DNA from 2 places in the Mycobacterium sp. 2YAF39 genome. Region 1 is predicted to be linked to the other one. Evidence: riboswitches for the same ligand, from Rfam matches in the RefSeq annotation. Region 1 holds a riboswitch; the other holds the start of a gene.
What was found. A riboswitch is a leader RNA that binds a small molecule or an ion and turns the genes downstream of it on or off. The one in region 1 is predicted to bind guanidine.

Region 1 (7,187 bases):
CAACGTGCTGCGCCAATATCCCGTCGAGGCGGTGGCCGAGTCGTGGGCCACGATGCAGCGCCAATTGGCCCCCGGCGGTCTGATCGTCGACGGCACATGCGACGAACTCGGCAGGCTGTGCTGCTGGGTGCTCCTCGACGCGGACGGTCCGCTGAGCCTCACACTGGCCTGCGACCCGTTCGCCATCGAGCGTCCGTCCGATCTCGCCGAACGGCTACCCAAGGTGCTGATCCATCACAACGTCGAAGGCCAGCCGATCCACACGCTGCTGGCCGCGGCCGATCTGGCGTGGGCCGGCGCCGCGGGACACGGTGTTTTCGGCCCACGGATCCGTTGGCGCGCAATGCTGGATTCACTGCGCGCCAACGGATTTCCCGTGGAGCCACCGCGACGGCGGATGCGGGACGGTGTGCTTACGGTGCCGTGGGCGCAAGTGGCTCCGCGCTGACCAGGTCCGGCTCGGATGTGTCTGCCTCGGCGAGTGCGTCGTCGACGTCCTCGGCCACTCTGATGTCCAGACCCCGGATCGGCGCGGCGGGCGTCAGCAGCGCGATGACCACATAGGTGACCAACGACGTCGCGAACGCGATGAACGTCGGCCAGCCGTCGAACGACGCATCGACCAGCCCGTTGGGGATGTACAGGATCGTGTTGTCGAGTCCGTACATCGTCGGCGTCATCACGAACAGCACGAGGCGCACCGAGAGGCCGACCACGATCGACACCATGGCCGCGACGGAAGTGCCTTTGCGCCAGAACAATCCGAGGATGAACGGCACCACCAGACAAGCCAGCAAGAGATCGAACGCGAGGGTCAGCAGGATTCCGGTCTGCTTGACGTAGATCGCGATGAGGATCGAGATGAGCGTCATCGGAACCATCGCGATACGCGTCGCACGCAACAACGGGTCACGCTGGCCCGGAACATGCACGCGCCGAACGCCTCCCAGATTGCGCACCGAGACATTCGATATCGCCAGGATCGCGCCGTTGGCGGTGCTCATGGATGCCCCGACCAAGCCACACAACACGATGATGGTCAAGAACAGCGGCGCGTACTGATCGAGCAGGACGAACAGGATCGGCCCGTCGAGTTCGGCCGGCATGAACGCCTTCGCCGAGAGCACGACGATGCCGAACGGCACACAGATCGCCACCACCCCGGTGGCCGCACTGAAGCAGGCGCGGCGGGCCGTCTCCGGGGACTTGGCCGCGAAGACCCGCTGCATGAAGTCGATCGCGACGATATCCCCGATGCCGAGGGCGATCAGCGTCGCCCAGTTGATGACCGCGCCCTGCGCGGGATCGGTCATCTGACCCATATCCAATGGTCCTGTGCCCGCGGCGATCTCGATGCCGTGGGTCGTCGCCATCCAGATCAGCAGGCCGATAGCACCGACCAAGACCAGGGTCATCTGGATGATCGCCGTGTACGCATCGGCGATCAGCCCGCCCGTACCCGTGTACGCGACCGCGAGGGCCGCGATGACGACGGTGCCCAGCCAGTAGGGCATGCCGAGGAAGTAGTTGAACAGGAAGCCGCCCGCCACCAGGTTTCCGGCCACCAGGATGCAGAACCCCACGATCAGCATCAGCGATGCGACCGCCTCCACCCGACGCCCGAAGCGCAGTCGGTAATAGTCGGGGAAGGACGTCAGGCCCATCCGGTTCATCGGTTTTGCGAAGAACAGGCCGGTGAGGAACAGGCACAACGCGAGACCCAGTGGCAGGCAGGCACCCGCCCAGAAGCCGAATTCCGATGCCAGATCGGTGTTGCCGAGCGTGGCGTTGGTGTCGACGGCCGAACCCATCAAGGCGCCGCCGACCAAGACCAGAGGCAGCATGCGGCCACCGACCAGGAAGTTGGCGCTGTCGCCCGCGATTCTCTTGGAAACCAGGAATCCGACGAGGACGACGACGGCGATGGAAATCCCTACGCCGAGAAGAATCATGGGAGCCTCCTTTTACGAGGTGGAGCCTCCCGGGCTTTTGTCCCGCCGTGGAACGGCCCGCGTCGCTGCACAGCCGCTTGCATCTCTCGGACCAGACCCGGCGAGCCGGCGGAACCCTAGATGCGCCTCACATAGGCGAATGTGAGTCGTCCATCAGACAAACTCCGCACCGTTACGGCGGTTCGCGCATCGTGTTAACGCCGCGTTGCAATTACCCCCTGCCGGGCGGGGGGATCGCTGCCAAGATGAGGACCAGGAGCCCGCACGTGCTCCCCGGACGAGGCGCGTCGTACCCGGACAGCGACAAGACGACGCTCGAGGAGTCACGATGTCCGACCAACCAGAACCTCTCAATGCCGAGGGCGCATGGGCCCAGCAGGCCGAGGCCCGCCTGCCCGATCGCCGCGAGCGCGAGGAGATCGAACGCGGCCTGACCTACGGGCTCGAGGCGGCGCCGACGATCAACGACCGCCGGATCTCCACGTTCGTCCGCGGCGAGTTGCCGCACTTCGCCGGTGAACGCGGAACCTTCCTGAAATGTCCGTTCGTGGAGGACGTGAACCAGGTCGACGACGCCGAGGTCGCGATCTTCGGCGTGCCGCTGGACGCCGGGGCCACATACCGGCCGGGAACGCGCTTCGGCCCACAGGGAATAAGGCGCTCCACCAACCTTTTCGGCACCTACAACTACGAGTCGGGCGTGGATCTGCGCGAGCAGCTCAACATGGTCGACATCGGTGACGTGTTCACCATCCCGGGCAACCTGGAGAAGTCCTTCGATCAGATCAGCCAGGCGATGGCGCACGTCGTGTCCAAGGGTGTGATGCCGGTGGTGCTCGGCGGCGATCACTCCATCGGCTTCCCGACGATCCGCGGCATGACGCCCTACCTGGACGGCAACGTCGGCATCATCCACTTCGACCGTCATGTCGACACCCAGGAGTCCGACCTCGACGAGCGCATGCACACCACTCCGTGGTTCCACGCCACCAACATCAAGAACGCGCCCGCCACCAACCTGGTGCAGATCGGGATCGGTGGCTGGCAGGCACCGCGGGCGGGCGTCAAGGTCGGGCGGGAACGCCAGTCGACGGTCATCACGGTCGGCGACGTCGAGCGGGTCGGCGTCGAGAAGATCGCCGAGATGGCGCTGGAGATCGCATGGAAGGGCGCCAAGGCGGTGTACCTGTCCTTCGACATCGATGTGATCGACGCCGGCTTCGTTCCCGGCACCGGCTGGCCCGAGCCCGGCGGGCTGCTGCCCCGCGAGGCGCTGAACCTGGTCAAGATGGTGTCGGAACCGGGCTTGGCCGGTCTCGAGGTCGTCGAATGCTCACCGCCGTACGACTGGGCCGAGCAGACGGCGCTGTTGAGCTCGCGCGTGATCCTCGACAGCCTGGCTGCTCAGGTGCGGTCCGGGAAGCTCGGCAACAAGGCGGCCGCGCAGGACCGCGTCGCCTGGGGTCCGTAGGTACGTAGGCTCTGTTCTATGCGCGTGGCCCTGGCACAGATCCGCAGCGGCACCGACCCGTCGGCCAACCTCGCCCTGGTCGAGGACTACACGCGGCGCGCCGCCGACGCCGGCGCGCGGCTGGTGCTGTTCCCGGAGGCGACGATGTGCCGGCTCGGCATCCCGTTGGCCGGGATCGCCGAGCCACTGGACGGCGCGTGGGCGGCGGGGGTGCGACAGATCGCCGAGCGTTCAGGCATCGTCGTCGTCGCGGGCATGTTCACCCCCGCGGAAGACGGCAGGGTGAGCAACACCCTGATCGCCGCGGGGCCGGGAGTCGACGCACATTACGACAAGATCCACCTCTACGACGCGTTCGGCTTCACCGAGTCGAGCACTGTCGCGCCGGGCCACGAGCCCGTGGTGATCACGGTCGACGATGACTCCGGACCCGTCACCGTCGGCCTCACGTTGTGCTACGACGTTCGCTTCCCCGAGCTCTACGTCGAACTGGCGCGCCGCGGAGCGCAACTGATCACGGTCCACGCGTCGTGGGGCACCGGCCCGGGCAAGCTCGACCAGTGGACCCTGCTGGCCAGGGCCCGCGCCATCGACACCACGGGCTTCGTCGCCGCGGTCGATCAGGCATATCCGGGTGACGAGATCGCCGCTCTCGGGCCCACTGGAGTTGGCGGCAGCGTGGTCGCATCGCCCGTCGGAGAAATCATCGCGTCAGCAGGTGATGACCCGTCATTGCTCGTCACCGACATCGATCTCGACGCCGCCCGCAAAGTGCGCGAAACCATCGCGGTGATGAACAACCGCACGGACCATGCATGGGGTAAGGCAGAATCGCGGGGGTGACCGACCCCTGGGACCGCCGGAATCAACCACAGCGCCCGCCGCCGCAGCCGCAGTACCCGCAGGGCCCGCCGCAGTACGGGCAACGCCCTCCCCAGCAACCTCAGCGTCCGCCCCAGGGGCCGCCGCCGGCCTATGCCGCGCCGCCGCCCTCCGGACCACCTCAAGCTCCGGCGCCGCAGGCCCAGGAGCCCTCGCCACCCAAGAAGCGGAAGAGATCGCTGCGCGACCCGCTGTCGATCGTGCTGGTGCTCGTCATCGTCATCGCGGTCCTCGCGGCGGCGCTGATCGGCATCGAGTTGTACGCCCGAAACGAGGGCGAGACCAGAGTGGCCGCTGCCGTCGAGTGCCTCGTCGAGGATAAGGCCGATGTGTCGTTCGGATTCATGCCACCGTTCCTGATGCAGCATTTCTCCCGCCACTACACGAGCATCCACGTCGAAACCGCGGGCAATCAGATCCGCGATCTGTCGGGCATGAAAGCCGACGTGACGATCGAGGACGTGAACCTCAATGCCGACGCCGGCTCGGGCAGCGGCGGCACGATCGGCTCCCTCGTCGCGAACATCGACTGGACGGCCGCCGGGATGTCACAGTCCATTCAGAACGCCATTCCACTCGTCGGCTCGCTGATCTCCGGCGTGACGACGAACCCGTCCGACGGCACGGTCGAGTTGGAGGCAGCGCTCGGCAACATCATCACCAAGCCACAGGTGAAGGACGGCGCTCTCACCTTGGAGGTGACGGAGTTGACCGGACTGGGTTTCACCTTGCCGCGTGAGACGATCCAGCCGGCGCTCGACTCGCTCACCAGCCAGCTGACGAATGAGTTGCCGATGAACATCAAGGCCGACTCCGTGAAGGTCACCGACAACGGTGTCGAGACCCGGTTCTCGACGAAGAACGCGACGATCCCCAACAGCGAAGAAGATTCCTGCTTCTCGAATATCTGACGATCAACTCGCCGGCTCGCGCCAGCGAAAGCTGTTGACGTACTTGCCCATGTCCATGGCGAGTTGAAGATTGGCTCCGGACGGGTGTCCGGGCCCGAACTCCCGGGTGAACTCGTGGTACGGCCCGATCGCCGCGGCGAGCAACGCATAGTCGTACTTGACCGAGGCCATCACGAGGAGTCGCGTTCGGGCGAATGCGCTCCTGGCGTCGTTGGGGTACACGTCGACGACGACGCCGTACCCGGGCTCGTAACCGACCATGGCGTTGGGGATCTCGTAGGCCGTGGTGGCGTCGGGGAACTTCTGATCGATCAGGTAGTCCACGATCTCCTTCGCCGTCTTGCCGTCGGCGGGCGTCCCGAACAGTTCCATGGTGCCGGTGTCGCCGCCGTTGAATTTGAGGGCGACGCCGTCCGGTTCCATGGTCGCCTCGTAAGCCGTTCCGGGCCCGGGGTATTGGACCGAGAACCTCCCATCCTTCGAAACGTACCGCGGATACGACTCGATCGGTTCGGCGAACGGAGGACGCCCGCAGTCGGGCGGACATTGGTACGGGGTCACGGCGGGGGCGGCCACCGTAGCGGCGACGACGCCTCCCGCTGCCGTCACAACTGCGCCGACACTCAGCACCAGGAGCAGACGAGAATAGGACGTCCGGTGTATCAGTCCCGTCGTGTCATCCGGTGCGAAACGCCGCCCCGCACGCGAGCTTCGAGACGCGGCGCGGGCGGCGACTCCACAGTTCGGGCAGAACGCCATCTCCGCGACGGCCTGATCGCAGTATGGACAGATCAACCGTTCGGTCGGATCCTCCAGATCGAGCTCTTCGGACATCAGGGCGGTCTGAATGCCGATCCGCAGCGCGATCAGGGCAAGCGCCGTGATCAGCAGGTACAGCACCAACTGGAGCAGAAGCGGGGCCCCGTAGGCATCCATCAGCCCCATCGCGGCGTAAAGGCCAAGCGTCACAAGCACACTGGCTGCCATGGAGATCCGGCGGGTGAACCACAGCGTCACACCGACCAGGCCGCCCAGCGCCGCCGAGGTCAGCGGCACGGCGATGACCTGAATTCCCGCCTGGATGAGAAACGCGTCCATCGACCGGTCACCGGCAGTGACACCCGTTGAAAACTGCGGCGCCAACTGGGTCAGGGTCGCCGCCGCGGTGAAACTGATGGCACCGAGCGCCCCAATGACGAAGCCGTCCAACGATTCCCGGATTCCCGGTCGCACCAGCCGGATGACCACCGCAGGAATCAGCATCAACACCGCGAAACTGACGGGGAAAGCCAGCACGAACAACGTGTCGCCCAGGGTCTGCGTGTCGTCGAAGCTGCCGCCGGAGAGCGCCAGGGCGTAGGCGTCGACCACGAGCGAGTCCGTCTCGAACGCCCAGGCGACACCGAGGGCGATCCCCATCAGTGCGGCAAGCACCAACGTGCTGCGCGGCTGATCGTCGTCGATCTCGGACTCGCGCAGATACATCAGGAACAGGATCGGCAAGCCGAGCGCGCCGACCGTGATCAGCGGCGCCTGCCAGCGCGCCAGCGTGAATGCGGCCAACGCGACGAACAGCAGTATCAGCCCTATCCGAAACGGGGTTCGGGACCGGCGTGGCAACTGCGGAAAGAGCGAGCTCGCGATGGATGGCAGCAGGGTGTGTTCATGGGGCGCCGCCGCGTAGGCGCGCAATCGTAGGCGCCCGCGGCCACCATCTCGTGGCGCACCGCAGCGTCCGCAGAACGGCGCGTCGGGTACCTCGGTTTCGCACGCCCTGCAGACCATGGTGGACATTCCACCACTCACCGAGGCGCGACACCCCTCTGGAGCGCGAGGATGTTCTGGGCGAGGTTGGAGACGTTCGGGCTCCCAAGTCCGGTCACGACGTCGTAGCCGGGCTGTGAATAGTCGACGGCGTTGCCGCCGGGGCCGATCTCGCGGAATCCCGGGATGTAGGAACCGCTCGCGACC
Region 2 (7,187 bases), on a different contig from region 1:
GCTTCGCGCGTGACGACTACGACATCCTGCTCGTCGGCCATACCGGCCACGAGGAGGTCGTCGGCACCGCCGGCGAGGCGCCCGACCATGTCCAGGTCGTGGACAACCCCGACGCCGTCGACAAGGTCACGGTGCGCGACCCCAACAAGGTCATCTGGTTGTCCCAGACCACGCTCAGCGTCGACGAGACCATGGAGACCGTGCGCCGGCTGCGCGAGAAGTTCCCGACGCTGCAGGATCCGCCGAGCGACGACATCTGCTACGCCACCCAGAACCGTCAGGTCGCGGTCAAGGCCATGGCGCCGGAGTGCGAGCTGGTGATCGTCGTCGGGTCGAAGAACTCATCGAACTCCGTGCGGTTGGTGGAGGTCGCGCTGAACGCGGGCTCCGATGCCGCACATCTGGTCGACTACGCCGAGGACATCGACCCCGCCTGGCTCGCCGGAGTCACAAACGTCGGGGTCACCTCCGGCGCATCAGTGCCCGAACTGCTCGTGCGCGGAGTCCTCGAGCGGCTCGCAGAGTACGGCTACGAGACGGTGCAGCCGGTCACGACGGCCAACGAGACGCTGGTCTTCGCCCTGCCAAGAGAGATCCGGCCGGCCCGCACCTAGCGCGTCAGATGTCGTATTCCCAGCTTTCGATCGCCCGGTCGCGCGGGGTCCGTCGCGGTGCGCGATCGTCGCCCTCTTCGCCATCCCGGTAGCGCACCCGCGAAACCGGGTGGTGTGTGCCATTGCCATTGCTGCCGTGCGACAGCGGCGGCTGGTCGTCGTCGAAGCGGCGCCGACGCTCGGGCCGCTCGTATCCGGCGCGGCGTTCGGGGGGCGGCATCGCCCTGCGCTGGCCCGATCCGGAGCGCGGCTTGCGGCGCGGTTCGTCGGGCGGCTCGGCCTGCCTGCTGGGGCGTGGCCGACGTGGCCGCTCGCGCACGGGTTCGATGAGTTCGGTGTCAGGGGGACGGGCGTGCCGTGACCGCGACGGGGTGGAGCGGCTCCTGGGCTTGCCGCTGCGGCTCGCCGAACGGCTGGGCCGCGCGGCGGCGCTGCGCCGGCGTGGCGGCTCGTCGAGTGCATCGTCTTCGTCGCCCGCACCGCGGCCCGCCAGCAGCGCGGAGACCTTGGACATCAGCCCCGCGGCCAGTCCGCCGCCACTCGGCTCGTCCTTGGCCGTCGCGTCGGGCGTGCCTCGGCGCGACGACATGCCCAGGTACCACCGGGCCATCCCGATGAGCAGCACGATCGCGGAGGTGAAGAACATCAGCGGGAAGCGTTCGATCAGCGGGTAGCCGCAATTGATCAGTGTGTCTTTGAAATTCGTGGCCTGGCTGTCGGTGAACACGAAGTACGCCATCGGAACGGCGCCGAACAGCAGCAGCGGCGGTTGGATGACGGCGGTGAAGACCCCGGCCTGACGGACCGCCAGCACGGCCAGGATGCAGCCGACCACATAGGTGCCGGCAAACACTCCGGTGAGCTCTTTGGCACCGGAACCGGCGTCGTAGGCGAATCCGATCGCCATCAGAGTTGCCGCGATGAGCACAGCGCCCCACCAGGGAACGCCTGGGATATTTGGGAGCGCGGAGCGATGGTCGGCTGTGACCGCCGACCTGGCGCGCTGTGGTGACACACGTAGACCGTACCGGCTATTGCTTAGTGTGGCTGTCAGCTCGCTGCTGGCGTGGCCGCCGAAGTCTCCTAGACTGTCGACCCTGTGAGCCTGAACCTCGGAATCGTCGGACTGCCCAACGTCGGTAAGTCGACGCTCTTCAATGCGTTGACGCGGAACGACGTGCTGGCGGCGAACTACCCGTTCGCGACGATCGAGCCGAACGAGGGGGTCGTCCCCCTGCCCGATCCGCGACTGGTCGAACTCGCGAAGATGTTTGACTCGGAAAAGATCGTCCATGCGCCGGTCACGTTTGTCGACATCGCCGGAATTGTCAAAGGCGCATCCGAGGGCGCGGGTCTTGGAAACAAGTTCCTGGCCAACATCCGCGAGAGCGATGCGATCTGCCAAGTGGTGCGGGTGTTCACCGACGACGACGTGGCACACGTCGACGGCCGCATCGACCCGAAGTCGGATATCGAGGTGATCGAGACGGAGCTGATTCTCGCCGACATGCAGACGCTGGAGCGCGCGGTGCCACGCCTGGAGAAAGAGGCGCGCACTCACAAGGACCGCCGCCCGGCGTACGAGGCGGCGCTCGCGGCGCAGGAGACGCTCGACAGCGGCACGACGTTGTTCGCAGCGGGTGCCGATGTCTCGGCGTTGCGGGAACTGAATCTTCTGACGACCAAACCGTTTCTCTACGTGTTCAACGCCGATGAAGGTGTGCTCACCGACGAGGCTCGGGTCACGGCGTTACGGGACATGGTCGCGCCCGCGGACGCGGTGTTCCTCGACGCCAAGATCGAGGCGGAGCTTCAGGAGCTCGACGACGAGTCGGCGGCCGAACTACTGGAATCGATCGGCCAGACCGAGCGGGGCCTGGATGCGTTGGCACGGGCGGGTTTTCACACGCTGCGCCTGCAGACGTATCTGACGGCGGGGCCGAAAGAATCGCGCGCGTGGACGATTCATCAGGGCGACACCGCGCCGAAAGCTGCAGGGGTCATTCACACCGACTTCGAGAAGGGCTTCATCAAGGCCGAGGTCGTCTCGTACGACGACCTGATCGAGGCCGGCTCCATGGCCGCCGCGAAGGCCGCGGGCAAGGTCCGGATGGAGGGTAAGGACTACGTGATGGCCGACGGCGATGTGGTCGAATTCCGCTTCAACGTCTAGGCACGTCCTGCACACGCTGGCGACGTTTCACGCGACGGAGTTGGCTATCAGCAGATGCGGCGCCTTGACGTCGTCAGTGATCTGACGGTGTTCGACGGTGAGACCGGTGCTGCGTAACACCTCGATCACGTCCGGGACCGGACGGAGGTGAAAGCCGTGTCCCGTGAACGGCAGTTTTGCCATCACATCGGGGTCGGCGAGCCCGATGACGAGTCGGCCCCGGCTGTTTATCACCCTGGCAAGCTCACTGAACGCTCTGTCGAGCTCCGCCACGAAGTAAATGGTGTTGACGGTGATGACGCCGCCCAATTCCCCATCGGCAAAGGGCAGTTCCGTCATGGACGCAGAATGCAACGACAGCCGCCCCGTCGCGATGTCTCGGCGGTATCGCCCCGCGGCCTGACTGAGCATCGTCTCCGACACCTCGACACCGTGAACGCGGCCCGCCGGACCGACGCTGTCAAGCAAGAATTTCAGCCCCACTGCGCCACCGAATCCGACATCGGCCACCGCCGATGCCTCATTGGGTCGCAGCGCCCGCGCGGCGGCGCTCACGAAACGCCGGTTGCCCCGATTGAGCGCCGCACCAACCAGCCGCCCGCGCAGACCATTCGGATGACCGAGCTGCTTGGCAACACCCGCCATGACGGCGTCCCGGACCCCCATTCGGCGACCGTAGAACACGGACACTGATGCGGCACGGAATACGTTGAAGTGACAGGATTCTTCCAGGAATCTTCGCGGGGCGGACTTGTCGGGGTCCGTCGCTAACGTGGAGCGTCAAGTCCATGGTCCGGGCTGTCCGGCGAACACCCTGAGGAGCACGTCCCGATGAAATTCGTCTCAACCCGCATCATCACTGCCGACGTGAAACAGCTCGTCATGTTCTATGAGATGGTCACCGGTGCAACCGCCAACTGGGCTAACGAACTCTTCGCGGAGATTCCGACCGCTGTTGGCACGCTGGCCATCGGCAGCGACAAAACCGTCCCGCTGTTCGGGGATGGATCTGCTGAGCCAGCGGCAAACCGGACTGCGATCATCGAATTCATCGTCGATGATGCGGACGCCGAGTGGGAGCGACTTCGCGAACACGTCTCCGAAGTGGTCACCGAGCCGACAACGATGCCGTGGGGAAACCGCGCATTGTTGTTCCGGGATCCCGATGGGAACCTGGTCAACTTGTTCACTCCCGTCACGGAGGAAGCTCGGGCCAAATTCGGAGTTTGATCGTCGGTACGGGCTGTGCGGTGGCGCGGCCGAGTTTCCTTTCAACGTCTGGCGAGAAGACGCGCTAGTTGATGATTTCGGCGCTGCCATCCCGGAGGCCCGCGGCCAGTCGGTCTCGCCACATCTGGAGAGCTTCGGGTGTCAGTCGCGTCCAGTCGGTTACTTCGCCAACGACTCGGAGTGGTTCCCTGCTGCGATAGGAGCGGGTCGGATTGCCCGGGAACTTTTTGTCGGTCACGTTGGGATCGTTCTCGAACTCCCCGGTCGGTTCGACGACGTACACCCGCGGGACTCCGTCGCCGGCGGCGAGTTCCGCGGCGAGGCCCGCGCCGTCTCGCAACGCGGTGAAGTAGATGTGATTCATCACGATTTCTGCCCGGTAGTTGGAACGGAATCCGGCGGTGAAATGATCTCCAGGCCGCAATTCGGCTTTTGTGCCGTGATAGAAGGGCCCCTCGTCCAACGTCCCGTTCATTGCCAAGAGGTTATCAATCCCGGACTATCGTGACGTTGACCCACTAGCGCGAAGAAGCGATGGAATCGGAAGACCGATGAACGGCGATCTGATCGCGATCTATCGCGACTACTTGGCCTGCTTGAACGACCGACGCTGGAGCGACCTCGGGCGATTCGTGGCCGACGACGTCGTTCACAACGGACGCCGACTGGGTCTTGGCGGCTATCGAGCGATGCTGGAGTCTGACACCCACGCCGCGCCGGACCTCCAGTTCATCCCGGAGATCCTTGTCGCCGACGATCACGTCGTGTCTTGCAGACTGTTCTTTCGATGCTCGCCACTGCACACGTTCCTGGGTTTCGAGCCGCCGCTCGGGCAAGTGTCGTTTCCGGAGCACGTCTTCTACAGGTTCGACGATCGACAGATCGTCGAAGTCTGGTCGGTGATCGACAGGGAAACCATTCGCGAGCAGATATCCAAGACTCAGTAGCGCGGTGAAGCTGCCGGTGCCACTGTAACTTTGGCACTGAGGAGGGCGGTATGCGTGTCACGCGAATAACGGCGAACCTTCCCGTCGCAGACATTGAGGCGGCCAAGGATTTCTATGCCGGCTATCTGGGCCTGACCGACGAAGAGTTCAACTTGGGATGGGTGGCGCGTTTCACCTCACCCAGCACCGGCGCGAATGTGCAACTGGTGACCGGCGACGCAACCGCGGCCGAGGACTCGGTGATCTCCGTGCACGCCGACGACGTCGACGCCGCGTACGAGGAGGCGCGTACGCGGGGGTATGAGATCGTGCACCCGCTCACCGACGAGCCGTGGGGCGTACGCCGCTTCTTCGTCAGGGCACCCGACGGCAGCGTCGTCAACGTGGTGCAGCACCGTCACTGATTCACCCGAGGCGCGTGTGGTGACCGAGTTGACATTGCCACCCTTGCGCGGTTGTGACACCTTCGATAGCAGAGCCTCCAAGAAGGCTTCCGGACGATGGGTGCTGTACCCGGTGCGCGACAAGACGGCCCAGGAGAAACGTCATGTCGTGGGTAAGTCTCGTCGTATCCGGTGTCCTGGAGGCGGTCTGGGCAACAGCGCTCGGCAAGTCCGAAGGATTCAGCAAGCTGGCGCCGAGCGTGGTGTTCCTGGTCGCAATCGTCGCCAGCATGGCGGGCCTGGCCTATGCGATGCGGGACCTGCCGATCGGAACCGCATACGCAGTATGGGTGGGAATCGGTGCAGTTCTCACTGTGGGCTACGCGATGGCCGCCGGGCAGGAGCCGGCGTCATTGCTCAAGGCCGTGTTCCTGGTGATGATCATCGGTGGCGTTGTCGGGCTCAAGCTCGCCCACTGAGAACTGTTCGACCGGTCGTGCGCGCGGCCGATCTCTAGCCCTGCTCGATGAAGGAAATCACGAAGATCATGGCGAGCAGTCCGAAAATGGCGAGCGCGGACAGAAGGTCGCCCCATTGGAACGGGTAGAGCTCACCGTCGATCGACAGCACCAGCACCGTCTCGATCACGCCGAACAATATGAAGAACCCGCCGAAGACGGTACGGGACACCTTGCGATGCAACGCCGTACGTCGCATCTCGATCAAAACGGTCAACAGCAGCAATGGCAGGATCTGCGCCAACGCCGAAGCCGTCGGGCCGTCCATCACCACGATCGTCACGTGTCTGCTCCGCTCATCGCATCGGGACGCTATCAGGCGTCGGTGCCGTCAGCGGGGACCTCGACGGCGCCGTCATCCGATGCAGCAGCCATGCCGGCGGCACCGTCATCACCAGCGTGACCACGAACACTATTGACCACGAACCTGTGAAAACCGGCCACCGCAACACCGACGTCATCACGATCTCCATTGCGATCACGTGAAGCAGGAAGATCTCGTAGGAAATCTCTCCGAGCCAGACGACGGGAGCCGAGCTCAGCAATCGTTCGAATCCGTTCGGTCCGCTCAGCACCAACGGGGCGACGACCGCGCAGGCGATGGTGGCGTAGAGCGCGACCTTGACGAGGATCTGCCACAGCGCCACATCACCGTAAGGAACGTCCCCGGCGATCGACGTGGACACGATCAGATAACTGACCACCGTGAGCGGCCCTGCGATCAGCAGCGTCACGCGCGCTCCGACGGCCTGCAACACCGCCAGGACCATTCCGCCGACGAAGTAGAGCAGGTGGGCGGGCAGCCACATGCCGGCCGAGCTCGGTAACCAATCGGTGGCGGATTGCAGCCACAACCACAGGGGAGTGATCGCGGCAAGGCAGCACAGCCCCACCAGCAGCAGCCTCGGCCTCCAAATACCCTTGCAGAGCCCCGTCAACAGAAGAACGGCCATCAACGGCAATGCCATGTAGAAGGCGAATTCGACTGCCAGGCTCCAGGTTTGGGTCAGGCCCTGGTGCATCACGAAGAAATAAACCGGCTCGTAGATCTGCGTAAGGGTGAGGTGGTGCAGCAGACCTGTCCAGGTGTGCCCTGGATTGGGTCCGGCGTCACGGAACTGGTACAACGCGTATGCGATCAGGACGACGACGAGGTAGGCAGGCGCAATACGCCGTATGCGACGAATTGCATAGCGGCTCAACGACGGTAGCGATGTTCCGGACGCTGCTGCCCGTAACCATGGCCGAAACAGCAGGAATCCCGACAGGACGAAGAAGATCGGAACGCCGATCTCCAAGCGGGCGAAGAGCGCCCCGCTGTA

Region 2: another riboswitch for guanidine. It lies ahead of AB4Z42_RS23470 (DMT family transporter); the one in region 1 lies ahead of AB4Z42_RS01125 (agmatinase family protein).

What each region holds. Positions count from the first base shown of each region.
Region 1 is NZ_JBFREZ010000001.1:230,816-238,002, reverse strand. Features, by position in the region: gene AB4Z42_RS01135 (class I SAM-dependent methyltransferase) at 1-448, shown strand, start outside; gene AB4Z42_RS01130 (sodium:solute symporter family protein) at 414-1,952, opposite strand; guanidine-I (ykkC/yxkD leader) riboswitch at 1,977-2,083, opposite strand; guanidine-III (ykkC-III) riboswitch at 2,205-2,270, shown strand; gene AB4Z42_RS01125 (agmatinase family protein) at 2,281-3,423, shown strand; gene AB4Z42_RS01120 (carbon-nitrogen hydrolase family protein) at 3,442-4,266, shown strand; gene AB4Z42_RS01115 (LmeA family phospholipid-binding protein) at 4,263-5,216, shown strand; gene AB4Z42_RS01110 (zinc ribbon domain-containing protein) at 5,220-7,010, opposite strand; gene AB4Z42_RS01105 (S53 family peptidase) at 7,019-7,187, opposite strand, start outside.
Region 2 is NZ_JBFREZ010000009.1:90,660-97,846, forward strand. Features, by position in the region: gene AB4Z42_RS23430 (4-hydroxy-3-methylbut-2-enyl diphosphate reductase) at 1-614, shown strand, start outside; gene AB4Z42_RS23435 (DUF6542 domain-containing protein) at 619-1,629, opposite strand; gene ychF (redox-regulated ATPase YchF) at 1,714-2,787, shown strand; gene AB4Z42_RS23445 (class I SAM-dependent methyltransferase) at 2,815-3,477, opposite strand; gene AB4Z42_RS23450 (VOC family protein) at 3,619-4,017, shown strand; gene arr (NAD(+)--rifampin ADP-ribosyltransferase) at 4,082-4,492, opposite strand; gene AB4Z42_RS23460 (ester cyclase) at 4,569-4,964, shown strand; gene AB4Z42_RS23465 (VOC family protein) at 5,015-5,368, shown strand; guanidine-III (ykkC-III) riboswitch at 5,437-5,502, shown strand; gene AB4Z42_RS23470 (DMT family transporter) at 5,512-5,826, shown strand; gene AB4Z42_RS23475 (hypothetical protein) at 5,861-6,148, opposite strand; gene AB4Z42_RS23480 (acyltransferase family protein) at 6,162-7,187, opposite strand, start outside.